Regions from separate parts of the Cytobacillus sp. FSL K6-0265 genome, predicted to be linked through region 3. Evidence: riboswitches for the same ligand, from Rfam matches in the RefSeq annotation. Region 3 holds a riboswitch; each other region holds the start of a gene.
What was found. Region 3 has a riboswitch for S-adenosylmethionine ahead of metK (methionine adenosyltransferase). Riboswitches for the same ligand answer to the same signal wherever they lie in the genome.

Region 1 (2,208 bases), 2.4 Mb from region 3:
CTTCCAATTCTTTCGTTTTTGTTGCACGATGAGTATTTTGTTGTATAGCGTGATCAATGGCCTGCCTAAATGCTCTCACGCCCGCAGCTGCTCCTTCAGGATGACCATGAACTCCTCCGCCCGCATTAATAATGCAATCATTGCCAAAGTCTTGATAAAGCAATGGAACTAAACCTGGATGAATGCCTGCTGAAGGTACCGGGAATGCCTGATTCAAGCCATTTTCTTCGGTTAACTGTCTAGCGATGGCTAAAGTTTTTTCTTTTTCCATGGCAACAGAACCATATGGAGAAGGAAATAAAGAAAAATCTGCACCTGCTAGGCGAGTAAGTTTACCGAGTAATAAGTCAGGAGCGACACCATAGAAGTTTGAAGAAATATAGGCTCCACTATAAGCAGGATGTGCCATGATAGGTAACTGCACTTCACTGTTTTCAGCTAATGATTGGAGCATATCTAGTCCGTAAGTGTGGACATTGAATAATAATGCATCCGCCCCTAATTCGGTCGCCTTTTTTGCTTTATCTAGTAAATCAATTGTTCTCCCAGATAAATTGACTGCATATTGTGTTCTTTTTCCAGTCTTTTCATAGACTTCATCTAGTATTTCTTTACCTGCGATAATTCTATCTTCTAAAGAGATGTTGACATCAAAAAGAATTTCATCATCTTTTACAATATCAACGCCTCCCATGGCCTGGTCTCTTAACTGTTCTCTTAAAAAGTGAATATCCCTGCCGATGATGCCTTTAAATATACTCATAAGTAATGGGCGATCTTGTATATTTAGTTTCGATCTTATATTTTTTATACCGAATTTTGGTCCTGAAAAACGGGAAAGATCTTTCTTATCAAATTCCAGGTTTAATAATTTTACTTCACCATCTAGAGATAATTTACCAAAAACGGTTGTTAGGATAGCTGGAATATCAAATGTGAAATTATATGTAGGATAGGCGATACTCATTTCGCACCTTACTTCACCGAAACGATTGGGATGTTCATCGTTATAAAATTCTTGTAGTGCAGTGACTCTGCCTTTATGTTTTAGTAATTGTTTTTGCTCAAGTAATGGTAACGCTGTCCAAGATCCTATCGTTAAGCCTAAAGCGATATCCTCTGCTTTCTTCTCTAATGAACCGGGTCTTGCGTATACTTGATAAGTTGCAATGACATCTCCCATATGAGAACCCTCCCTGATGATTTCGAATGGATATTGACAATAAAAAACCCTCTTCTTAATTAATAAGAAGAGGGTTAGTTCGCAGTTGATAGAACCTTCTCCTTATCTGTCAGCATGATTGCTGCAAGAATTAGCACCGTGTTCATTTAGAATCGGTTGCCGGGCTTCATCGGGCTCGTCCCTCCGCCTGCTCTTGATAAGAAAATTTATGTTTATCGTTTTAAATTTTTGCACAATTGTATTATGTCACCAGGTGTTTTATCTGTCAACAGAGAATTTTTTACGTAATATGACAAAATTCTTTTATGCTTAAAAAGATGAAAAATTTTAAAAAAAGATTGACACTTTTTTATAATCGGTGCTAGTATGTGCTCAAGATATTTCAAAAAAATGAATCTTTTATACTCTTATCAAGAGCAGGTGGAGGGAAATATGGCCCGATGAAACCCAGCAACCGACCGTAATATCGTTGTGAAACGAGGCGCAGCTAGAGATGTCTGCGCCCAATGTAAGGCACGGTGCTAATTCCATTCAGAATTTATTCTGGAAAGATGAGAGGCAAAATCGTAATGACGAATGCCTCTTTCTGTACTGGAAAGGGGCATTTTTGTTTCTGTAGTGACAAAGCAGGTCCGACTACATCTCTTTATGTAGTCACCCCTGTTTTGTGCAGCAGAGTACTAATGAAATAAGGGGGAAGAGAGATGGCTGTTTTAGAGAATATAGGGTATCGCGCTTTAACAGAGGAATCTGCATGTGAATACGTAAAGAGTTTAAATCTGTTCTTACCGGATGAAAAAATGACGGTGGAAGAGATTGGTGATGGTAATTTGAATTATGTTTTCCGTATTGCTTCTAATCGTAAAAGTGTAATTATTAAGCAAGCACTCCCCTATGCAAAAGTAGTGGGAGAAAGCTGGCCGCTAACACTTAAACGAGCAAAACTGGAGGCAGAAGTGCTTAAGAAGCATGGTGAAGCAGTTCCTCACCTTGTCCCAGCAGTACTAGCAACAGATGAAGAACTT
Region 2 (2,208 bases), 2.0 Mb from region 3:
ACATTGCCTATGTTTCACGTGTTTTGCTTAACGGTTGCTTTGAATGCCCCACTTATAAGTGGAGCAACGATCTTAATAGACCCTAAATTTAGTCCAAAAGAAATTTTCCGTTTAGTGGAAAAATACAAGCCAACTGTGTTTGCCGGCGTTCCTACAATGTATAATTTTCTTTATCAATATCCTGAAGGCAATCCTGAAGTCTTCCAATCTATGAGATTATGTATTTCTGGAGGTGCTTCACTTCCTGTTGCGTTGTTAGAAAATTTCGAGAAGAAATTCAATGTGGTTATTTCTGAAGGCTATGGCTTATCAGAAGCTTCTCCAGTCACATGCTTTAATCCACTAGATCGTCCACGAAAACCGGGGTCGATTGGCACATCTATTATTCATGTTGAAAATAAAGTAGTTAATGAATTAGGTGAAGAAGTTGCTGTAGGTGAAGTAGGGGAGCTTGTTGTGAAAGGGCCAAATGTTATGAAAGGATATTACAAAATGCCTGAAGAAACAGCTGCTTGCTTAAAGGAAGGTTGGTTATATACAGGTGACCTTGCTAAAAAGGACGAAGAAGGGTACTTCTACATTGTTGACCGTAAGAAAGATATGATCATTGTTGGCGGCTATAATGTGTATCCAAGAGAAGTAGAAGAGGTTTTTTATGACCACCCTGACATTGTAGAAGCGGCTGTATTAGGTGTACCTGATCAAAATACTGGAGAAAAAGTTTTAGCCTATATTGTACCTAAAAATGCAGATTTGACGGAGGCAGATTTATTGGCTTATTGTAAAGAAAAATTAGCCAAATACAAAATTCCTTCTTCTATAGAATTTTTAGAAGAATTGCCGAAGAATACAACTGGAAAGATACTGCGTCGTGCCCTAAAGAAAAAGGTCTTGGAAAATCAAGAAGTATAAGCAAAAAAATATGTTGACAAAAGATTCTAAATATTTTAGAGTTACTATATCAATTAAATAACCACTATCTAGAGAGGTGGAGGGACTGGCCCTACGAAGCCTCGGCAACAGACTTAGCATTGAAGTACTGTGCCAATTCCAGCAAGCTAGCATGTTAGCTTGAAAGATAGGAAGAGAATGAAATATTTATGAGCGTACGTTACCTCTTCCTTTTTGGGAAGAGGTTTTTTTATGGCTGATTGGACGACCAAAAGCGATAAACATTCTTAGCACAATTGATAAATACATTATTATGCTTCTTTTGTAGAAGCGTTATAGGAGGTAATGGCAGTATGAGCCATAAACAAATAATATTGAATGCATTTGAAATGACGAGTGCAATGCACAATTCTCATGGGCTATGGAAGCATAAAGATTCCAAAAGACATCGTGCCTATAAAGATATTCATTATTGGATGGAATTAGCCAAAACTCTCGAGAAGGGGAAATTCGATGCTGTCTTCTTTGCTGATGTATTAGGTGTTTATGATACGTATAAAGAGAGTAAAGAACCTTCAATTAATGATGGATTACAGTTTCCTGTTAATGATGGAGCGTTTGTTATTCCCGCCATGGCAGCAGTGACAGAGCATCTGTCATTTGCATTAACGGTGAGTACAACATATGAGCCACCTTTTGGGCAGGCAAGAAGGTTTTCTACATTAGATCATTTGACAAAAGGAAGAGTGGCATGGAACATTGTTACTTCTTACCTTCCTAATGCGGCAAGAAACTTTGGTTTCAAAGATATGATTAAACATGATAAGCGGTATGAAATTGCTGATGAATATATGGATGTCGTTTATAAACTGTGGGAATCAAGCTGGGAAGATGGAGCGGTGATCGAAGATACAGAAAAAGGGGTATTAATCGACCGTAAGAAAATCCATGAAATTCACCATAAGGGAGAATATTTTGATGTCGAAGGACCGCATTTATCAGAGCCGTCACAACAAAGAACACCTGTTTTATATCAAGCAGGTACGTCTCCTAAAGGGCGTGCTTTTGCAGCAAAGCATGCGGAATGTGTATTTGTAGGTGGACCCACTCCTGAAAGAGTAAGACATTATACAGAGGACATTCGAAAACAAGCGGCTGAATATGGCAGAAATCCGGAAGATATTAAAATATTTACTTTTCTAACAGTCATTGTAGGTAAAACAACTGAAGAAGCGGAAGAAAAATTTGCTGAATACAACCGATTATGGAGTGCGGATGCAGCGAAAGCACAGTTTGGGGGCGCAAGCGGTTATAATG
Region 3 (2,208 bases):
ATCTAAAAAAACGAATTTTGTTCTATTACTTTAATCAAATTCTTTTTGATGTACGAGCAAATCGTTTTGGACGTATTAATTTTATGATAGCCCCTTTTTTTCCAAAAAAAAAAGACTGTAGAAAACTCATTAAAGGCGTTTTCTACAGCCATAACTTTTCTAATTTATTTTAAAGCTTCCTTGCGCAAGTCTTCTGCTTTATCTGTGCGCTCCCAAGGTAAATCGATATCTGTACGGCCGAAATGTCCATAAGCAGCTGTCTGCTTGTAGATTGGACGACGTAAATCAAGCATTTTAATAATACCAGCAGGACGGAGGTCAAAATTGTTTCTAACAACTTCAACTAAAACATCCTCAGATACTGCTCCAGTTCCAAATGTATCAATACTGATGGATACAGGCTGAGCAACACCGATTGCATAGGCTAATTGAACTTCCGCTTTATCAGCTAGTTCTGCAGCAACAATATTCTTTGCTACATATCGAGCCGCGTAAGCAGCTGAACGGTCAACTTTCGTTGCATCCTTACCAGAGAATGCACCACCACCGTGACGAGCATAACCGCCGTAAGTGTCAACAATAATTTTTCTACCAGTTAAGCCAGCATCTCCTTGAGGTCCACCAATAACGAAGCGTCCTGTTGGATTAATAAAGTATTTTGTGTTTTCATCAATTAATTCAGTAGGAACAACCGGATTGATTACATGCTCTTTTAAATTGCGTTGGATTTGTTCTAAACTGATTTCTGGATGATGCTGTGTAGAGATAACAATTGTATCAATACGTACAGGTTGGTTGTTTTCATCATATTCTACAGTTACTTGCGTTTTACCATCTGGGCGAAGATAAGGTAAGATTTCCTCTTTTCTTACTTCAGCTAAACGGCGAGAAAGTTTATGCGCTAATGAAATAGGTAATGGCATAAGCTCTTTTGTTTCATTACATGCAAAACCAAACATTAAACCTTGGTCTCCAGCACCAATGGCTTCAATTTCAGCATCAGTCATCTGTCCTTCACGCGCTTCTAATGCTTGGTCTACACCCATAGCAATATCTGCTGACTGCTCATCAATAGAAGTTAATACTGCACATGTTTCAGAATCAAAGCCATATTTTGCACGTGTATAACCAATTTCCTTAATGGTTTCACGAACGATTTTTGGAATATCTACATATGTGGATGTAGTGATTTCACCTGCAACCAATACAAGACCTGTAGTAACAGACGTTTCCGCAGCAACCCTCGCATTCGGGTCCTTTGATAAAATAGCATCTAGTATTGCATCAGAAATTTGGTCACTGATCTTATCCGGATGACCTTCAGTAACTGATTCAGAAGTAAACAATCTACGTTTTGTTGACATCTGACTTCCTCCTTATTTATCGAATCAATAAGACTTTATATTAGCCTTTAATTTTGATACGGAACTCATTCCCTTATTTGAATCTTCATTATTTATGGGCCAATGTTTATCTCATACCCTTAATAACCTATGCGTTAACTTGGAATATTGAGAATAAAATGGTTGGATCTTTTCCCCATGCATAAATAGTACATTCCAAAAGCCGCTCCTCGTATTCGCCAACATCATGTTAAAAAGCATGAAAAAAAACCTCTTCTCTGATTTAGTGAAAAGGTTGAAGTAAAATGATTCGCGCCTTTCACTCTTATCGTTCAAGGATAGTGAGTAATAAATCCTTGCATCAGGTTAGCACCTTTGCTCATAAAAATGTAGTTGGCAGGTTGCTGGGTTTCATAGGGCCTGTCCCTCCACCAGCTCGGGATAAGAGAGTATCCGTTCAAGGATTCATCATAACTTACACAAGGAATATAGTCAATTGTTTTTCCTCAACTATTCAATGTAAAAATTGTCATATGCTTACTCGATACGCTGAGTTTTGATAGCGAACAAAGGGATGTTTAGATGATACCGTTATTTTTCCTTAATATATATAAAAATTACATTAAATTTGCTGATTATCCTTTTTAAATTTGCAAAAGCTATTTATAATGAATACTGCCTGTATTTGTGACAATTTCATTAATTATATAAAAATGATTTATATAGTATAGACTGAATGAATAAATGTGTTATACTATTTTTGAAGAAATAATCACAAATAGCGACTGAGATGCATATCTCTTAAATAATATTATATAAAGGAAGGTATTCATCAGATGAATTCTGTATCGATAACTGAGTTAAA

Region 1: it holds a riboswitch for S-adenosylmethionine, as region 3 does, so the genes downstream of both, MHH73_RS05500 (2,3-diketo-5-methylthiopentyl-1-phosphate enolase) here and metK (methionine adenosyltransferase) in region 3, are expected to answer to the same signal.
Region 2: it holds a riboswitch for S-adenosylmethionine, as region 3 does, so the genes downstream of both, MHH73_RS07620 (LLM class flavin-dependent oxidoreductase) here and metK (methionine adenosyltransferase) in region 3, are expected to answer to the same signal.

What each region holds. Positions count from the first base shown of each region.
Region 1 is NZ_JBBOPE010000001.1:1,062,187-1,064,394, forward strand. Features, by position in the region: gene MHH73_RS05500 (2,3-diketo-5-methylthiopentyl-1-phosphate enolase) at 1-1,183, opposite strand, end outside; SAM riboswitch class I at 1,283-1,386, opposite strand; SAM riboswitch class I at 1,588-1,741, shown strand; gene mtnK (S-methyl-5-thioribose kinase) at 1,888-2,208, shown strand, end outside.
Region 2 is NZ_JBBOPE010000001.1:1,470,510-1,472,717, forward strand. Features, by position in the region: gene MHH73_RS07615 (fatty acid--CoA ligase family protein) at 1-912, shown strand, start outside; SAM riboswitch class I at 974-1,085, shown strand; gene MHH73_RS07620 (LLM class flavin-dependent oxidoreductase) at 1,245-2,208, shown strand, end outside.
Region 3 is NZ_JBBOPE010000001.1:3,450,521-3,452,728, forward strand. Features, by position in the region: gene metK (methionine adenosyltransferase) at 165-1,364, opposite strand; SAM riboswitch class I at 1,666-1,791, opposite strand; gene pckA (phosphoenolpyruvate carboxykinase (ATP)) at 2,180-2,208, shown strand, end outside.